DNA from 4 places in the Micromonospora sp. LOL_021 genome. Region 1 is predicted to be linked to each of the others. Evidence: riboswitches for the same ligand, from Rfam matches in the RefSeq annotation. Region 1 holds a riboswitch; each other region holds the start of a gene.
What was found. Region 1 has a riboswitch for cyclic di-AMP ahead of ACFHWT_RS18915 (NlpC/P60 family protein). Riboswitches for the same ligand answer to the same signal wherever they lie in the genome.
Positions count from the first base shown of each region.

Region 2: another riboswitch for cyclic di-AMP. It lies ahead of ACFHWT_RS00845 (coiled-coil domain-containing protein); the one in region 1 lies ahead of ACFHWT_RS18915 (NlpC/P60 family protein).
Region 3: another riboswitch for cyclic di-AMP. It lies ahead of ACFHWT_RS03240 (coiled-coil domain-containing protein); the one in region 1 lies ahead of ACFHWT_RS18915 (NlpC/P60 family protein).
Region 4: another riboswitch for cyclic di-AMP. It lies ahead of ACFHWT_RS17060 (NlpC/P60 family protein); the one in region 1 lies ahead of ACFHWT_RS18915 (NlpC/P60 family protein).

Region 1 is NZ_JBHMIN010000028.1:51,239-55,861, forward strand. It holds gene ACFHWT_RS18900 (DUF397 domain-containing protein) at 1-73, opposite strand, end outside; gene ACFHWT_RS18905 (DUF5753 domain-containing protein) at 341-1,222, shown strand; gene ACFHWT_RS18910 (DUF6232 family protein) at 1,270-1,806, opposite strand; cyclic di-AMP (ydaO/yuaA leader) riboswitch at 2,285-2,412, shown strand; gene ACFHWT_RS18915 (NlpC/P60 family protein) at 2,423-3,382, shown strand; gene ACFHWT_RS18920 (sigma-70 family RNA polymerase sigma factor) at 3,514-4,506, opposite strand.
Region 2 is NZ_JBHMIN010000001.1:177,224-181,846, forward strand. It holds gene ACFHWT_RS00845 (coiled-coil domain-containing protein) at 247-1,314, opposite strand; cyclic di-AMP (ydaO/yuaA leader) riboswitch at 1,382-1,512, opposite strand; gene ACFHWT_RS00850 (cation diffusion facilitator family transporter) at 1,681-2,589, opposite strand; gene ACFHWT_RS00855 (HelD family protein) at 2,635-4,623, opposite strand, start outside.
Region 3 is NZ_JBHMIN010000002.1:235,811-240,433, reverse strand. It holds gene ACFHWT_RS03245 (glycoside hydrolase family 65 protein) at 1-1,326, shown strand, start outside; gene ACFHWT_RS03240 (coiled-coil domain-containing protein) at 1,381-2,397, opposite strand; cyclic di-AMP (ydaO/yuaA leader) riboswitch at 2,400-2,535, opposite strand; gene ACFHWT_RS03235 (potassium channel family protein) at 2,793-3,470, shown strand; gene ACFHWT_RS03230 (cellulose binding domain-containing protein) at 4,199-4,623, shown strand, end outside.
Region 4 is NZ_JBHMIN010000024.1:18,860-23,482, reverse strand. It holds gene ACFHWT_RS17070 (pyridoxamine 5'-phosphate oxidase family protein) at 1-494, opposite strand, end outside; gene dcd (dCTP deaminase) at 624-1,202, shown strand; gene ACFHWT_RS17060 (NlpC/P60 family protein) at 1,363-2,301, opposite strand; cyclic di-AMP (ydaO/yuaA leader) riboswitch at 2,400-2,542, opposite strand; gene ACFHWT_RS17055 (NlpC/P60 family protein) at 2,800-3,759, opposite strand; gene ACFHWT_RS17050 (GOLPH3/VPS74 family protein) at 4,076-4,623, shown strand, end outside.

The DNA.
Region 1 (4,623 bases):
CCTCGACGCAGGTCGTCGCCTCGCAGCGGCGGCTCTTACGCCACGCCGGACCGGCAGTGCTGATCACAGTCACCCAGACTCCTTAATAAGGATAAATTGGTAAATTTGCCATCAGAGCACGCAGGCAATCGGGCGGACTGTACCAGTTCTCGATCTTGCCAACGCGACTGGGCGACACCGGGAGAACCGGCGACCCCCCGTCCGGACCACGCGGAGGGGCCAGCCGTCCCACGCGGAGCGGCCGGCCGTCCTTAGCGGACCTGACGGCGGCGGTGTAGCCTGCAACAGGGTGGCAACCAGCCAGGTGGCACTCTGCTAGGCACTCCCCCGGAGCGATCCCATGCCTGCCCGACACCAGGGCCCGACCATCGGGCGTCGCCGGCTGCGTGCGGCGCTACGCCGGGCACGCGAGGCCGCCGCGCTGACCCAGGACTACGTCGCCGCTCAGATGGACTGGTCGCTGTCGAAACTGATCCGGATCGAGTCGGGGTCGGTCAGCATCTCGACCAACGACGTCAAGGCCCTGCTGGACCTGTACGGCGTACGCGACCAGCAGCAGGTGCAGGAGCTCGTCGAATTGGCCCGGGCGGCACGACGGCGCGCCTGGTGGAGCGGCTACAAGGACCGGGTGCCGGCCGCCTACGCGGCCTACATCGGCCTGGAGGCGGAGGCGTCGGCACTGCGGTACTTCCAGCCGATCAGCTTCCCCGGCCTGCTGCAGACCGAGGAGTACGCCCGCGCGGTGATCCCGGCCGACGGCCCGCACCACGTACCGGCGGCCGAGATCGAAGGACGGGTGCAGATCCGGCTGGCCCGTCAGCACGAGGTGCTCCTCGGCGCAAACCCGCCGCAGATCGAGGTGATCATCGACGAGGCGGCGCTGCGCCGGATGACCGGCGGCCCGCGGGTGCTGCGCGAGCAGCTCCTGCACGTGGCGAAGATGTCCGCGGCACCTCATGTCACGGTCCGGGTGCTGCCGTTCGCCGCCGGGAGCAACACGGTGCTCGGGCCGTTCGTCATCCTGCACTTCGCCGACCAGGCCGACGCCGACGTGGTGTACGTGGAGAGTGCTCTGGTCGAGGAGGTCATCGACCGGGCCGACGAGGTCCGGCCGTACCAGCATGTCTTCGACCGGCTACGGGCGGAATCCCTGTCGCCGGCCGACTCGGTGGCGATGCTGCACGACCTCGCCCGTCGGCTCGACGGGCCGGACGCGGGCTGATCGACGTCGACCAGCCCGCCGACGACCACGGCGGCCGCCGGGCCCGCTCACCGCTGGTCGGGCACCCACGGTTCGATGGTTACCGGCTCGGACAGACCGGCCAGCCGGGACATCTCCCGGGCCCGCATCAACGCCCGGCTCACCTGGCCGTACTGGCGTTCGTCGTCGGTGCTGAACAGCAGCACCAGCAGTCCCTGGTGACGGCCCCAGAGTTCGTACGCCCGCGGCCGCAACCGGTCACCGAGCCAGGCGACCGACACCGGCACGAACGCGGCCGCCAGCATGGCGAGGTAGGCACCCGCGCTGACCTCGTCCAGCCCTCGGGTGTAGCCGACGGTCACCGCGACCGCCGCCAGGGTCACGGCGGTCACCGCGATCACCCGGCCGGTGAGCCGGTCACGGGCGCCTCGTGCGGTCCGGAGTTCGGTGAGATCGCGGACGGCGAACCGCCGGCCGGCCACGACGAACCATTCACCGGTCACGCAGATGCCGGGCTGCCGGTAGAAGGTCCGTCCGACACTGGAGCCGGACGGGGCGGGCACCGGGGAACCGCGTCGGGGTGGGGTCTGGCGAGTAGCACGCATAGCTGCCTCCGAAGGGCTCGTGCGGCGCTGACCTTGCGGGTCCATTGTGCAAACAGCAAGCTACTCGATGGAAGGTAGTCATTCTGCCACCTAGCAGAATGACGTACGGCAGGCCGCGTCCTGGATGGCGAATCGGAGCTTTCGTCCCTATTTATCCAGATAGCTTAGTCACGACAACCGCGCAGACCGACTAATGACGCATTATTCGCAATTGATGAGCCGCTGTCGAATGACGACGCGTCGCAGTCAACCGATCACACCAAGGCAAGGAAAATGTTGCCCAGAGCAGCCAACCGTCACATCCAGTAACTGTCAACGGATCTCGACTAGTTCCATGCCACGGATCACGATCGCAGCGCTTTCCGGGTCGCAATCCTTGCGGCTAAGTTGGACCGGCTGGTCCGGTCGCCAGTCGCCGGGAAGCGGTGACGCCGGTCCAGTGCCGCCGAATCGCCGTCCCGAGATTACCTGGCGTTACAACCAGTGATCCCATGGTCGCGATCCGGGGACCCACCGGCAACTGGGGTGAATCCGCGGTCCACCGCGGTAGGGCGAACTTCCCGCCCGAATCCGTCAGCTAACCCGGTAGGCGGCGAGGAAGAAGGGTTCTGCGTTCTTGTCAACAGCGCGGATTCTGCTGCGCACCCTGATGCTGGCCGGCGTGAGCCTCGGCCTGGTGGTACCGGCGACCGCCGCGACCGCCCAGCCGACGGTCAGCGAACTCACGCAGCAGATCGACGAGGAATCCGAAGAGCTGGCCAAGGTCGTCGAGTCGTACAACCGGCTCAGGGAGGAGGCCAAGGCCACCCGGGCGGCGGCCGAGGAGATCGACGCCAAGCTCGGCCCGTTGCAGGCCGAACTCGCGGCAGCGCAGACCGAGGTCGGTCAGATCGCGGTCAGCGCGTACAAGACCGGCGGGTTGAGCACCGCGAGTGCCCTGCTGGACGGCACCTCCGGCAGCTTCATCCACCGGCTCGGCACCCTGGACCACCTGGCCCGGGACCGGCAGCAGCGACTGAGCGAATTCACCAGCACCCAACTGACCTATTTGGCCGAGCAGGAGAAGCTGCAGGCGGCCCTGAAGAAGCAGGACGCCCAGGTCAAGGAGCTCGCCGACCGCAAGAAGAGCATCGAAGCGGACATCGACGAGCTGATGGACAAGCGGGAACGGGCCTACGGTGCCGCGAGCGAGACCGGCTCGTCGTACACCGGGACCATCCCGTCGGTGTCCGGTGCCGCCGGCTCGGTCGTCGAGTTCGCGTACGGAGCCATCGGCAAGCCGTACGTCTGGGCCGCCAGCGGCCCGAACGGCTACGACTGTTCGGGCCTGGTGCTCGCCGCGTGGCGTACCGCCGGCAAGAGCCTGCCGCACAACGCGGCGATGCAGTGGGACGTGGTCGCAAAAATCAACCGTGGCGCGCTGCAGCCCGGTGACCTGGTGTTCTACAACGGTCTTGCCCACGTCGGCCTGTACGTGGGCGGCGGCCAGGTGATCCACGCACCCACCTTCGGCCGCACCGTCGAGCTGGCCAGCGTGGACATGATGCCGCCGTACGGCTACGGCCGGGTCCGCTGACCCGGTAGGTCGCCAGACACTGACGACGGCCCGGCATCCGCGGATGCCGGGCCGTCGTCAGTTCGTCAGTCAGGTTCGTCGGCGGGTTGTGTTCAGGTTCGCGGCGGATCAGGTCGCCAGCAGCCGGTTCGTCAGGCCGCCTGCAGCCCTTCCGCCCGGGCCAGCTCCCGCAGCCGGCCCAGCGCCTGGATCTCCAACTGACGGATGCGCTCGCGGGACAGCGAGAAGCGCGACGCGACCTCGGTCAGCGAGTGCTCCCGCCCGTCCTCCAGGCCGTACCGGGCCCGCATGATGCCGGCGGACCGGTCGTCCAGGTGGTTGAGCAGGCCCTCGATCCGCTGCCGCTCCAACCCGGTGAGCACGATGTCCTCCGGCGACGGTGCGTCGCTGTCAGCCACCAGGTCACCCAGGTTGGTGTCGCCGTCGTCGCCGACCGGGGTGTCCAGCGACACCGTGTCCTGCGACCACCGCACCAGCTCGTGCACCCGCTCGACCGGCACGCCGAGCGAGGCGGCGATCTGCTCCGGCTCGGGGTCCGAACCGAGCTCGCGGGTCAACTGGCGGGCCACGTTGCGCATCCGGTTGACGTCCTCGACCAGGTGCACCGGAAGCCGTACGGTCCGCTCCTGCTGGGCGATCGCCCGGCTGATGGCCTGCCGGATCCACCAGGTCGCGTAGGTGGAAAACTTGAAACCACGCTCGTAGTCGAACTTCTCCACCGCGCGGACCAGACCGGTGTTGCCCTCCTGGATCAGGTCCAGCATCGGCATCCCGGACCGGACGTAGCGGCGGGCGATCGACACCACCAGACGCAGGTTGGCCCGGATGAACAGGTCCTTGGCCCGCTCACCCTCGACGACCAGCCGCTCCAGCTCCTCGCGGCTCACCCCGGCCCGCGGCACACCCTGCTCCAGCAGGTGCTCCGCGTACAGACCGGCCTCGATCGCCTTGGAGAGGTCGACTTCCCGGGCCGCGTCGAGCAGCGGCGTGCGGGAGATCTCATGCAGGTAGACGCCAACGAGGTCCCGCTCCTCGGCTACCTCGTCGGTCCGCAAAGCCATCGTCTTCTCCACGTTGCTCACGGTCCCCTCGTTAACCCCACGTCGTGCCCTGTCACCTGCGATGCGCATCTCCATCAGCCTCTCCCCCGTCACGTCCGCCTCCGATCCGGCGAACCTGATGTGGCAGGCCCCGCCGTATGGCGCCGACACCTGCACAACAGATGAGACGCGTCAGGGATT
Region 2 (4,623 bases), on a different contig from region 1:
GGTGTGACTGCGTGGTGGTAGAGCGCTCTCGCGTGGTTGCCGGTGGCCGTCGGTCGATATGCCGATCGGTCTTTCCGTGCTGCCCGAGGCTCCCTCGCGCCGTTTATCGGCGCCGACAGGAATCGTGTTCCGGGAATGCGCTGCGGCGACTCGGGGGATTACCGACGAGCCGGAGGGGCCGTCGGTTCGTAGTCGTGCGGGGGCGGACGGCCACGTCGGTGGCCGTCCGCCCCCGCACGTGCGACGTCAGTACACCGACAGGTGCACGTGGTTCGTGTGGTCGCTGGACGGGTCGCCACCTGCGCCGCTGTACGTCTTCCAGCCGCTGCTGGGCAGCCAGATCCGCTTGTACCAGATCACGTAGAGCACGCCGAGTCGGTCGGCGTTGTTGATGTAGTAGTTCGCGAGGTTGTCGCCGTAGCTCTTGTCGCCACCGGTCGCGACTCCACCGAAGCCGTTGGGCTGGGCGGCGAAGTCACACGCCCGGCCCTTGGGGTGCTCGCCGGAACTGCCGTTGCGGAAGCAGGACACGTAACGGGTGAAGCCGGCAGCCTTCGCCTGGTTCAGGGCATGCAGCGTACGAGGCGTGATGCAGCCGGAGGTGGTGGGGTCGTCGACGCTGCACGACTCGGCCGGCCAGGAGCCGTTGGCGTTGCGCGGGGCCGGGGTCGCCGACGCGCTGGCTGAGCCGGAGCCGGACGAACCGGAGGATCCTGAGCCGGAGGATCCGCTGGCGGCGGCCCGCTCGGCCTCCTCCGCCGCCTGCTGCCTCGCCCGCTCCTCAGCCTCCTCCTCGGCGGCGACCGCGACGGCCAGGGCCCGCTCCGCCTGGTTTCGGCGCTGGTCCATGATGGTGACCTGCTTCTGCTGCTCCCGGATCTCATGCTCGATCGCAGCCTTGGACCTGGTCACCTGGTCACGGGTGCGGTACAGCTCGCGGAGCTGCTTCTCCTCGTTGGCGGTCACCGCGCTCAGCGCCGCCGCCCGGTCGATGAACCCCTCCGGTGAGGTGCTGTTGAGCAGAGCGGAGACCGGGCCGAGCCGGCCGTTGCGGTACGCGCGGTCGACGATGTGCCCGACGCTCCTGTTTCGTTGCTCCAGCTCAGCACCGACCGTGGTGAGCTGCTCGGACAGCTTCTTCTGCCGGCCCTTCGAATGGTTGAGCGCCGCCTTGGCGTCGATCCAGCCTTTCGAGGCCGCATCGAGCTGCTTGCGCAGGCTGTCGGTGCCGCCCTCGTCTTCGACCCGGTCGGGTCGGTTCGTGGGCAGGGCGGCTCCGGCCGGCGAGCCGATCGGGGTGCCGGTGACGGCCATCAGGGCGGCGGTCAACGCAGCCAATAACGCGAATCGGGTTTTCCTGTGGACTGTGCGTGACACTGTGCGTTCCTTCCGTCAGCCGCCGACCGGGTTAGCTGACGGGTTCGGGACGGAAGATCCCTACCGCGTAACGCGGATGCACCCCAGGTACGTGGTTCCCCGGCTCGCCGTACGGCGATTAGGCGACGGCCGCCGCGGGCGCCGGAGGGGCGCCGCCCGAGCGGAGACCGGGGCCGACACTACCGGTTCCCCGGGTTGCCGTCCCGGTATCGATAGCCGTGTTATGTCCAGAAAAATCAGAAATATATGTATATCGTAGCTGTCAACGTCGCGGTAAGGTCACGAAACTTAAGCATCTGCTAATCACCAGTCGGTCGGTCCACAGGAGTCGGCGGGGGCCAGTGGCTCGATCTGCAGCGTCGCGTGCTCGATACCGAACTCGTCGTGCAGGGCCGTCCGGGCGTCCCGCAGCACCGTGCCGACGTCGACCGACGAGGTCACGGCCAGGTGCGCCGAGGCCACCTCCATGCCCGGGGTGAGCGTCCAGACGTGCAGGTCGTGCACGTCGCAGACGCCCGGCACAGTGGCCAGTCGGCTGCGGACCCGGTCGACCTCCACGTGCTCCGGCGCCGCCTGCACCAGGATGCGCAGCGCGGCCCGGGCAAGTCGCCAGGTACGCGGCAGGATGAACACCCCGACACCGACGGCGACCAGTGGGTCGGCGTACCACCAGCCGGTGGTGGCGATCACCGTGGCGGCCACCAGCACCCCCACTGAGCCGAGCAGGTCGCCGAGCACCTCCAGGTAGGCGCCGCGTACGTTGAGGCTCTCCCGGGCCCCCTGGCGCAGCAGGGCGAAGGCGACGATGTTGGCGAGCAGCCCGGCGACCGCCACCACCAGCATCGGGCCGACCGTGACCGGCTCCGGATCGGCGAACCGGCGGGCCGCTTCCACCAGGACGTAGAGCGCGACCCCGGCGAGTAGTACGGCGTTCGCCAGCGCGGCGAGTACCTCGAGGCGGTAGAGGCCGAAGGTGCGCTGCGGCTCCCCGGTCGGTCGTCGGGTCGCGGCGATCGCCGCGAGCGCCATGCCGATGCCGAGTACGTCGGTGAACATGTGCCCGGCGTCGGACAGCAGCGCCAGGGAGCTGGTCGCCAGCGCGGTGACCGCCTCGACGACCATGAAGACCGCCAGCAGGGCGAAGGCCGCCCAGAGACGCCCGTAGTGTCGCTGGCCGGTGCTCCCGGCACCGTGATCGTGTCCGGCTCCCACGCCTGCCACCCTCCGTCGCCCGGCGTTTCGTCAGCAGACTAATGCTCACATGGCAATATGTGCAATCGAATCCGGGTCGAGGTCGATGGTGACCAGCCGCTGTGTCGCCCGGGAGAGCGCGACGTAGAGCGTGCGCACCCCGGCCTCGGACTCGGCACGGATATCCTCGCCGGCCACCAGCACCACCGCGTCGTACTCCATGCCCTTCGCCTGCAGGCTCGACACCACCTGCAGCCGCGAGGTCGCCAGCTCGGCGAGCCAGCCGGCGACCTCGTCCCGCCGGGCCACCGCGGCGATGACGCCGACCGTCCCCTCCACGGCTGCCAGCATCTCGGCGGTCGCGTTACGGACGGCAGCCGGCAGCACCGTCGCAGATACCCGGTCCCGGCGCGGTGCCACCCCGGTCGATCGGACCGCCGTCGGCAACGGGGCATCCGGAGCGACCTCGCGGATCACCCCGGCGGCCAGTTCGAAGATCTCCGCCGGGTTGCGGTAGTTCGTGGTCAGCCCGAACTCCCGCCGCGGCCGCCGGCCCAACGCCCGGTCCCGGGCCTGGGCGAGCTCGGCCGGATCCCCGGTCCACGCGGTCTGCGCCGGATCCCCGACCACCGTCCAGGAGGCGAGCCGGCCCCGGCGCCCGATCATCCGCCACTGCATCGGCGACACGTCCTGCGCCTCGTCGACCACCACGTGGGCGTACTCCCGGTAGTCGGCCGGCCGATCCCGGGCGGCGGCCCGGGCCGCCCGGTCCCGGTCGGCGAAGGTCGTCACCTCACGGACCCCGCCGGTCACCTGGAACGGATCCCGGTGCCGACGGCGGGGCTGCGGCGGCCGGCCGAGCAGTTCGTCCAACTCGTCCAGCAGCGCCACGTCCGCGATCGTCGGCCCGTGGCCCGCCAGGTCACCGAACGCGTCGGCCAGCGCCGTGATCTCGGCCGGGCCGAGCACGCCCCGCGCGTACCGACGCAGCCGGTCCGGCCGGGCCAGCCAGCCCAGCACGTGTCGCGGCAGCAACCGGGGCCACCAGGCCCGCAGGAAGTCCCGGAAATCGTCCCGGTCCGACAACTCGTCCTCGAACTCGGCCTGTCCGGGCAGCCGGGCCGGGGCCACCAACTGCCGGGCCTGCGCCCACAACGCCTCGAACAACCCGTCGATACCGGCCCGCCGGACCTCGTTGCGCCGCGCCCCCCGGGGCAGCGCACGGGCCCGGATGCCGTCCAGCTCCGGGCCGCGCAGCCGCAGCAACTGCCCCCGGTAGAGCAGCCGTAGCTCGGTCGGCCCGTCCGGTACCGCGTCACGTACCGCCTGTTCCAGTACCCGCCGCATCCGCAGCGACCCCTTCACCACGGCGACCGCCGCCGGATCCGTCCGGGTCGCCGACACCCCAGGCAGCAGCGACCCCAGCGACCTCAGGGTGGCGCTCTCCTCACCCAGGGCGGGCAGCACCGCGGCGATGTACTCGACGAAGACCCCGGTCGGGCCGACGACCAGGATGCCGCCGCCAGCGAACCGGCTCCGGTCCGAATAGAGCAGGTACGCCGCCCGGTGCAGCGCGACCGCGGTCTTGCCGGTGCCGGGGCCGCCCGAGACGATCGTCACCCCGGTGGCGGGCGACCGGATGGCCTGGTCCTGCTCCTGCTGGATGGTGGCCACGATGTCGCGCATCCCACGTCCCTTGGCGCGGGCCAGGGTGGCCAGCAGCGCGCCGTCGCCGACCACCCGCATCCCGGCCGGCGCGGCCGCTGGGTCGAGCAGGTCGTCGGAGACGCCGGTGACCCGCTCGCCCCGGGACTGGATGGTGCGCCGCCGCACCACGCCCTGTGGTCGGGCCGGCGTCGCCTGGTAGAACGCGGCGGCGGCCGGGGCACGCCAGTCGATCAGCAGCGGCTCGGCCCGCTCGCCGCGCACCCCGAGCCGACCCACGTGCAGCACCGCGCCGTCGCGCAGATCGAGCCGGCCGAACACCAGCCCTTCGTGCTCGGCGTCGAGCAGATGCCGCCGCCGGGCCGCGTGGAAGACCATCGCGTCGCGCTC
Region 3 (4,623 bases), on a different contig from region 1:
GGGCTGACCGGCCCGGGGTACGACGGGCACGCCTTCTGGGACACCGAGATGTTCGTGCTGCCGGTACTGACCTACACCCAGCCGGGGGCGGTCGCTGCGGTGCTGCGCTGGCGGCACTCGACCCTGGACCAGGCGCGGGAGCGGGCCCGGATGCTCGGGCTCAACGGGGCTGCGTTCCCGTGGCGGACCATCCGGGGGCAGGAGTGCTCGGCGTACTGGCCGGCCGGCACCGCCGCGTTCCACGTGGCGGCGGACATCGCCGACGCGGTCCGGCGGTACGTGCACGCCACCGGGGACGTCGAGTTCGAGCGGGAGATCGGCCTCGAACTGCTGGTGGAGACTGCCCGGCTGTGGCGTTCGCTGGGCCACCACGACCGGCACGGCCGGTTCCACATCGACGGGGTGACCGGGCCGGACGAGTACACCGCCGTGGTCGACGACAACATCTACACCAACCTGATGGCACAGCGGAACCTGCTGACCGCCGCCGACTGCGCGCTGCGCTACGCCGACCGGGCCTGGGTGCTCGGCGTCGACGACGAGGAGACCGCGGCCTGGCGGGACGCGGCGCTGTCGATGCACGTCCCGTACGACGACGAGCTGGGCGTGCACCCGCAGTCGGCCGGGTTCACCCGGCATCAGGAGTGGGATTTCGCCGGCACCCCGCAGGACCACTATCCGCTGCTGCTGCACTACCCGTACTTCGATCTGTACCGCAAGCAGGTGGTCAAGCAGGCCGACCTGGCGCTGGCGATGCACTGGCGGGGCGACGCGTTCACCGAGGAGGAAAAGGCCCGCAACTTCGCCTACTACGAGCGGCGTACGGTGCGGGACTCGTCGTTGTCGGCGTGCACCCAGTCGGTGATCGCCGCGGAGACCGGCCATCTGGAGCTCGCCCACGACTACATGGGCGAGGCCGCGTTGATGGACCTGCATGACATCAACCGCAACACCCGCGACGGCATCCACGTGGCCGCCCTGGCCGGGGCGTGGCTCGCGCTGGTCGCCGGCTTCGGCGGGATGCGAGACCACGGCGGCGAGCTGACCTTCGCCCCCCGGCTGCCGCAGCGGATCAACCGGCTGGAGTTCGCCATGATGTGGCGGGGCCTGCGGCTGCGGGTGGCGGTCCAGCACGACGAGGTGACCTACTCGCTGCGCGACGTCGACCCGAACGCCACCGTCGACCTGACCCACCACGGCGAACCGATCACGGTGACCGCGGACAAGCCGGTCACCCGGGCGATCCCGCCGGCCGGCCCGGTCGGTCCGCCGCCGCAGCAGCCGACCGGCCGGTCACCGGTACGCCGGTCGGCGCGTACCGACTGACGGACCTCTCGCGCGGTGCCGGGCCGGCCCGGCACCGCGCGAGGTGAGGTCAGGTCACAGCAGGGACAGATGTACGTGGTTGGTGTGGTCGCTGTTCGGGTCGCCGCCGGCACCGCTGTACGAACTCCAGCCGGTCGTCGGTGACCAGAACTGGCGGTACCAGATGACGTACAGGATCCCGAGCTTGTCGGCGTTGCGGACCAGGAAGGCGGTCAGGTTGTTGCCGTACAGCCGGTCGTCGCCGAAGGCGTCGCCGCCGAACCCCTGCTGCTGAGCGGAGAAGTCGCAGGCCCGCCCCTTCGGGTGCTCGAACGGGCCGCCGGGGCGGAAGCAGGAGACGAAGCGGGTGAAGCCGGCCTTCTTCGCCTCGTTCAGCGCGTGCATGGTGCGCGGCGTGATGCAGCCGCTCGTGGTGGGGTCGTCCAGACTGCACGACTGGGACGGCCAGGAACCGTCCGAGTTGCGCGGCGCCTGGGCGGCGACCGGCGAGGTGGCCGAGACGAACCCGTTGGTGGCGACCGCGCCGACCAGCTGCAGGGCCTTTTCGGCCTCTTTCTTCTGGCGAGCCATCGCCTCGAGTTGCTGTTCCTCGCGGGCCACTTCGGCGTCGATCGCGGCGACCGCCCGGGCGGCCTGTTCGCGGGCCTCGTTGAGTTCCCGGATCCGCTTGTTGTCGTGCATCGCGATCATGTCCAGGCCTTCGGCGCGTTCCAGCAACGCGTCCGGGTCGGCGCTGTTGAGCAGGACCATCACCGGGGTGATCCGACCGAGACGGTACGAGTTGGAGGCGACCTGGCCGATCTGTGGGGTCAGCGCCGCTATCCGTTCCTCGACCTTTTCCAACTCGAGGTTGAGCTTCAACTGGCGTTTGCGGGACTCGTCGACCGCGGCTTTGGCTTCGACGAAGCCCCGGCCGGTTGATTCGAGCACTTCACTGAGCAGTGGCGGGGCGCCTTCGTCGTCCGGATCCTGAGCGGCGGCCGGCGACGCTACGACGAAGCCGGCGAGCAGGGCGGCGACGGCGGCGAGAGCCGCGGCCGTCGGAATCCGCCGGCGGAGGGGTGCGGTCATCCTGTTCCTTTCCTTGGCCGCCGACCGAGTTAGCTGACGGGTTCGGGACGGAACGATCCCTACCGCTGGCGCGGATTCACCCCGGTGGAAACGTGGTTCCCCGGCTCACCCCGGAGGGTGATTGGGCGGCGGTCACCGCCGGCGCCGGTGGGCGCCGCCTGGCGGAGACCGCCGGCAAGCTTACCGGATCGGTCACCGGCATCAACACCTCGACAATCCTGACTGAGCTGGAAAAATCCGTTACCAGACAACGACTTTCGGTGATGTCCACTGTCTGCGTCCGGCGGCGTACCGCAAGTCGTCGGACGGGCCGGATACCGCTGCGCCGAGGTTAGCGGCTGACTACAGTGCGTATGAGGAAAAGCGGGAAAGTCGTAGCGTCGGACGGATCCTCGGTGAGAGATGACGATTCCCCGGTCGGGCCGCCGGACGCCGACAGCGTGGCGGTGATCGGCCTCGGCCGGTTCGGTGGTCAGGTCGCCCAGTCCCTGCTCCGCCTCGGCCATCCCGTGCTGGGCATCGACGAGCATCCCAAGCGGGTGCACCGCTGGTCTGAGCGGCTGCCAAGGGTGGTCGAGGCGGATTCGACCGATGACCAGGCGTTGCGCCAGTGCGGTGTGGCCGGTTACCCCCGCGCGGTGGTCGGCATCGGCTCGGACGTCGAGGCCAGCATCCTCACCGTGGTGGCGCTGACCGAGCTGGGTGTGCCGGAGATCTGGGCGAAGGCGATCACCGCCAAGCATGGCCGGATCCTCGCCTCGGTCGGTGCGCACCATGTGATCTTTCCGGAGGCGGCGATGGGTGACCGGGTGGCCCACCTGCTGGCCAGCCGGATGCTCGACTTCATCGAGTTCGACGACGGGTTCGCCATCGCCAAGGTCTGCGCCCCGCCGGACGCCGCCGGTCGGACGTTGGCCGAGTCCCGGCTACGCCAGCGGTACGGCATCACGGTGGTCGGGATCAAGGAGCGGGACCGGCAGCTGCGGTACGCGGGACCTGAGACGTTGATCCCGCCGGATGCGCTGCTGATCGTCGCCGGGGCGACCACGGCGGTTCAGCAGTTCGGCCGGTGAACATGGGCGTGACCGCCTCATCACACCTTCATTTCGTGAGCTGATCAGCCGCTGGACTTTCGCAAACTCGTGACTCAGGCTACAGTCCCTGCATGGGAGCGCTTCCATCGATGGATGTGCCCCCACTGAGGTAGTCGACGCGTGGCGCGGCGATGGCGACATCACCGTGTCAACCGCACAGCTCCCGAGGCTGGCGGCGGGCCAAGCCCGGACTCCGCCGCCAGCCCGCGCACCACCTGTCGAGAGGAGGTGGAACCAGAGCCACTCGCGTGGCCCGGCTCCCGCGCGTCACGCACGACCTGGACGCCAGACCGCTCGTGCGTGTGTAGCAACTGATGGTGGGGACGGGGGTTGCCCTCCCCGTCCCCACGCTAGTCCCCGATTGTTACGGCGGGGAATCGCCGACAAGTCAGGACCGCGACGCCGGTCCGTCCGACAGCGCTGCCCAGCCTGCCGATGAATCGGCAGGCTTCGTTGTGCATGGGGCCTGGAGCAGCAGCTGGCTGCCGCGCCCGATCCGCGGCGACGGTCGGACCGAGGTGCGTTTCGCCGTCGCAGAAGGTTCGAGCTCCGTCGATCGGTAGTGGGCAAGCTCACAGTCGGTTGATCCGCTGGTCGCGACCGGACGATCTCGTCGCCCGCTGTCGCGCGGTGGTGCCCGACTGATCGATCGACAATCATGGATGTCACAGTCGCTGGTCCGTCCCGGCGTCCGCACCGAAAGCGAGATGTCCATGCCGCAACCGCCGCACCACTGCCGCCGGTGGATCCGGCGCGATCCCAACCGCACACGACGCCAGCTCGGCGTCGCGGTCGCCGCCGCACTGCTCGGCCCACCCCTGCTGCCGGCGTCCGCGGCGCTCGCCGCAGCGGACACCGTGCCGCCGACCACCCCCGGCACCCCGACCGTCGCCGCGATCAGCACCACCGACGTCACCCTGGTCTGGACGGCGGCCACCGACGACGTCGGGGTGACCGGCTACGAGGTGGCCCGACTGCACACCGACTACATCGTGATCAGCACGACCCCCGACAACGAGATCACCATCGACGGTCTGGGGCCGTCGCAGACGTACCAGTTCTGGGTGTACGCGCTCGACGCCGCCGGCAACCGTTCGCCGGCCAGCCCGAGCCTGCGTCTGACCATGCCGCC
Region 4 (4,623 bases), on a different contig from region 1:
ACCGGGTGGGAGACGCTGCCGCTGGTCGGGTCGAGCCAGACCTGGACGGCTGGTTGCCGTGGCGCCGCCGCCGCGTAGTGGCCGGTGCTGCCACCGCGTTGCGCCACCATCGCCACGTCGACGGTGAACTCGAACAGCCGCCAGTCGACGTGCGGCACGGCCCCGAGATCGCTGGCCAGCCGACCCACCTTGGTCGGATCGGTGACCGGATGCGCCCGACCTGCCAGGTACGCCTCGTCGTCGCTCTCCTCCGGCGGGAACGAGTGCAGCGCGTACCGACCGTCCCGCTCCAGGTCACGCCGCTTCGGCGAATCGATGATGAAGCAGAACAGCCCACTGTCGGTGATCACCGGGGAGACCGGGTGCACCCGGGGACCGCCGTCGGCTCGGACGGTGGCGAGGTAGCCGAGGCCGGGGCCGTACTGCTGCATGAGGAGTCGGATCGCCGTGGCCAGGCGGGGCTCGTCGGCTGCGAACTCGGACCAGGTTGCCATGCGATCATTCTATCGAACATGTGTACGAAGAGATAGTGGGATCGCCCGGCCACGCCGATCCGGGTACGTTCCGGCCAGGACACCCGCCGCACGGTCGCACCGCCGGCCGCACGTCGCTATCGTGTGACGATGCTCCTCTCCGACCGGGACATCGTCGCGGAGACCAAGACCGGCGGCCTCTCCCTCGAGCCGTTCGAACCCTCGCTCGTCCAGCCGTCGAGCATCGATGTCCGGCTCGACCGATACTTCCGGGTCTTCAACAACCACCTTTACACCCACATCGACCCGGCCACCCGGCAGGACGATCTGACGTCCCAGGTCGAGGTGCCCAGCGGCGACCCGTTCGTGCTGCACCCCGGTGAATTCGTCCTCGCCTCCACGCTCGAGGTCGTCTCGCTCGGCGACGGCCTGGCCGCCCGGCTGGAGGGCAAGTCGAGCCTGGGTCGGCTGGGCCTGCTGACCCACTCCACCGCCGGCTTCATCGACCCCGGCTTCTCCGGCCACGTGACGTTGGAGTTGTCCAACGTGGCGAACCTGCCGATCAAGCTCTGGCCCGGGATGAGGATCGGCCAGTTGTGCATCTTCCGGCTCTCGTCGACGTCCGAGCATCCGTACGGGTCGGCGGTCTACGGATCCCGGTACCAGGGGCAGCGTGGCCCCACTCCGAGCCGGTCCTGGCAGCGGTGGCGCACCTGGCCGACCAGCTGAACCGGCAGGGCTGCCGGAGAGCCGGCGTACCGGCGACGGGGAGGCGAAAGGCGCCCTCCCAAGCCGGGGGGAGACATGGGAGGGCGCCTTTCCGGTGGCCGGTGCTGCCGCTTGACGGGGGGATCAGCGGCACGCGCCAGGCCATGGGGAGGAGTCAGGTCTAACCAGGCCTGCCGTAACTGTGCACACTCGAACCGATCTTGCGCATCTGCACCGGTTCGCCCGCCTGGGAGGCGTGCACGATCCAGCCGTCACCCACGTACATGCCAACGTGGGAGAGCCCGCTGTAGTAGAAGATGAGGTCGCCGGGGCGCAACTCGTCCCGGCTGACGTTGGCGGTCACCTGACGCTGCCGAGCGGCGTTGTGCGGCAGCGAGACGCCGGCCTGCGCCCAGGCGGCCAAGGTGAGACCCGAACAGTCGTAGCTGCCCGGTCCCGCTGAACCCCACACGTACGGCTTGCCGATCTGCGCACAGGCGAAGGTGACCGCCTTGCCGGCCGCACCGCCGGGGTAGGTCGCCGGGCAGGGCGCGGGACGCAGCGAGCCGAGGGTGTTGGTCGAGCCGTACGCCTCCAGTCGCAGGTCCTGCAACCGGTCGACCTCGGCGTCGATCTCCTTGGCCTTCGCCGCCAGCTCAGCCTCGGTGCTGGTCAGCTCGACGATCAGATCGTCGAGTGGGGCTTTCTTCGCGGCGTACTCGTTCTTGAGGTCGACGACGGCCTGGACGTCGCGGGCCTGCCGCCGGGCGAACTGGTCCAGCAGCTCGAGCTGGTCGGCGAGGTGGGTCGGCTTGCCGTTGGTCAGGATCGCGTTGAAGACCGACGGACTACCGCCCTTGTACGACCGGGCGGCGAACTCGCTTACCCGGTCCATCGCCAGGTCGATCTGGATCTGCAGCGGCTTGATCTTCTTTTGCAGTTCGTCCGCCTGCTTCTTCTTGGCGGCAAGGTCCTGCCGTACGGCGTTGTGCCGTTCGATCGTCGGTTCGAGCTCGGCCCAGACCTCGTCGATCTGCGACTCGATCTCGGCGACGGTCGGCTGCGCCTGCGCCGGAGCTCCGACCAGCAGCAGACCGACGCCGGTCGTGGCGGCGATCAACGCGTTGAGTATTCGTCGAGGGTCGTGCGGCGTTTTTCGCCGATGGTCGCGGCTGGACCACCGGAGGTACCGCCGAGGGGCGCTCGTAGCCACCGGACTCCTTCTCCCCAGACCGCCTACCGGGTTAGCTGACGGGTTCGGGCGGAAAGGAGACGCCCTACCGCAGTGGCCTGCGGATTCACCCCGGGAGTGCCGTGGGTCCCCGGCTCGCCGTCAGGCGGCGATTAGGCGGTGTCAGGCCGAGGTCAACCCGGTTGGTTGACGTCCTCCCGACTCGACGATCCCCAAGGGTAGAGAGCGGTGTTCTCGCTACGCAAGCGAGAACACGGACTATCTCTTTGCGTACACATCCGATTGCGTATCGTGCATAGGCTGTCGTCGTTCAAGCGTTCGAATCTTGCTGGGCGGACCGGCCCGTTCATACCGGTCCGCCCATACGTTCGGCCCACCGACGCGCGTCACTCAGATCGCCTCGGCGAGCGTGCTGACCTGCCGCGATCAGCCGACCCGCTTGAATCCGGCGAGCGGCATGTTGTCGATGTTCTCCATCTGCACGGGTTGACCCGCGCGTGGAGCGTGCACCATCAGGCCATTACCGATGTAGATCCCCACGTGATGCAGATCACTAAAGAAGAATACGAGATCCCCTGGTTTGGCGTTGGCGCGGCTGACCGAACTGCCCTGATTCCACTGAGTTCCGGTGTAATGCGTGAGGCTGACACCGGCACTTGCCCAGGCGTACTGGGTCAGGCCGGAACAGTCGAAGGCGTTCGGCCCGGTGGCACCCCAGACGTACGGCTTACCGAGCTGTGCGCACGCGGTGCGGACCGCGGTTCCGGCGGCTCCGCCGACCGACACCGCCGGGCACGGGCCGGAGGCACCGGATCCGCCGGTGTAGCCGGTTGACTGGTACGCGGCGTTTCGCGCCCGTTCCAGCCGCTTGATTTCGGCGTCGATGGCCTTGCGCTGCTCGGCGAGCGTCTTGTCCTGTGCCTGCTGCTTCGCGATCAGCTCGTCCAGCGCCTGCCGCTCGGCGAGATAGCGGTCCCGGGTGTCCAGAACGGCGGTGATCTTTTCCTGCCGACGCTTGGAGATCCGGTCCAGCACCACGAGCTGATCCGCCAGGCTGGTCGGTGATCCGGTCCGGAGCAGGGCGTTCAGTTCGCTCGACGGCCCGGTCCGGTAATAGCGGTTGGCCACCTCGCCGATCTCGTCCGCCGCCAGGTTGGCCTGCAGCGACAGGGGGCGGATCTTCTCGTCGAGCGCGGCCGCCTTCTTCTCGTTGGCCTTGAGCTCGCTGTGCACCTTGTTGTACTGCTCAATGACCGGTTCCAGTTTCAGCCACTGGGCGTCCAACTCGGCTTCGATCTCAGCCAGCGTCGGCTCGGCGTGGGCCGGCCCAGCCGGGGAGACCAACGCGGTTACGGCGAGCAACAGCGCAATCGCACTGCGCCGCATAAAGCGCATGGGTCGACGCTCTCCGCATCGATATCGGGACCCACTGTGACGATGGATGTGCGAATTTGCGAGCGCACGTGCCATTGGCAGCGACTCCTTCAATGGTTCGATCGCTGGGGCCTCACGGGCGGGGGTACGGAGGCCGACATCCGCAGCGGTCGGTGCATCACCTTATTGGAAAGCGCGGTGTTCGTTCAAGACCGCCTGCTGTCCCTGCTTCATCCGAAGCAACCGCTCGTCGCCGCCCGCAGCCGCTGCTTCTCCCGCAGCCACCGCTTCTCCTGCAGTCACCGCTCTGGGCGGTTAGCGTGACGGTATGACGTCGCTCAGCATCGCGGAAGAGCTGGTCCTGCTCAGCTATGACGATTCCGGAACCGCGACCGTCGCATCCCCCGAGCTCGACTACGCGGTCGCCGGGGCAGTGTTGTGCGACCTCGCCGTAGGCGGGCAGCTTTCGATCGATGCGGACGGCCGGGTGCAGGCCAGCGGCAACCCGGCCGAAGACAGCCAGGCCAGCGACAACCCGGCTCACGGTGTCCCGGCCGAGGACGACCCGGGTCGAGGGCAGGGTCGGAAGCTGCTCGACCGGGCACGGACCAGGATCCAGGCCGAGCCCGGCCGCGCGACCCGCGACTGGGTGGTCGATCTGTCCCACGGTGTAGTCGACGAGGTGCTCGACGGGCTGGTCGCCTCGGGAGTGCTCCGCCGGGAACGGGACCGGGTGCTCTGGGTGCTGCCCCGGACCAGGTTCGCTCCGCCGGACGGCGTCGAACCGCCCGCCGAGACGGCGACCCGGCGACGGCTGGCCGCCGCCGAGCGCGGTGCCGGACCGGTCGAACCGCGTACCGCCGCATTGGCCTGCCT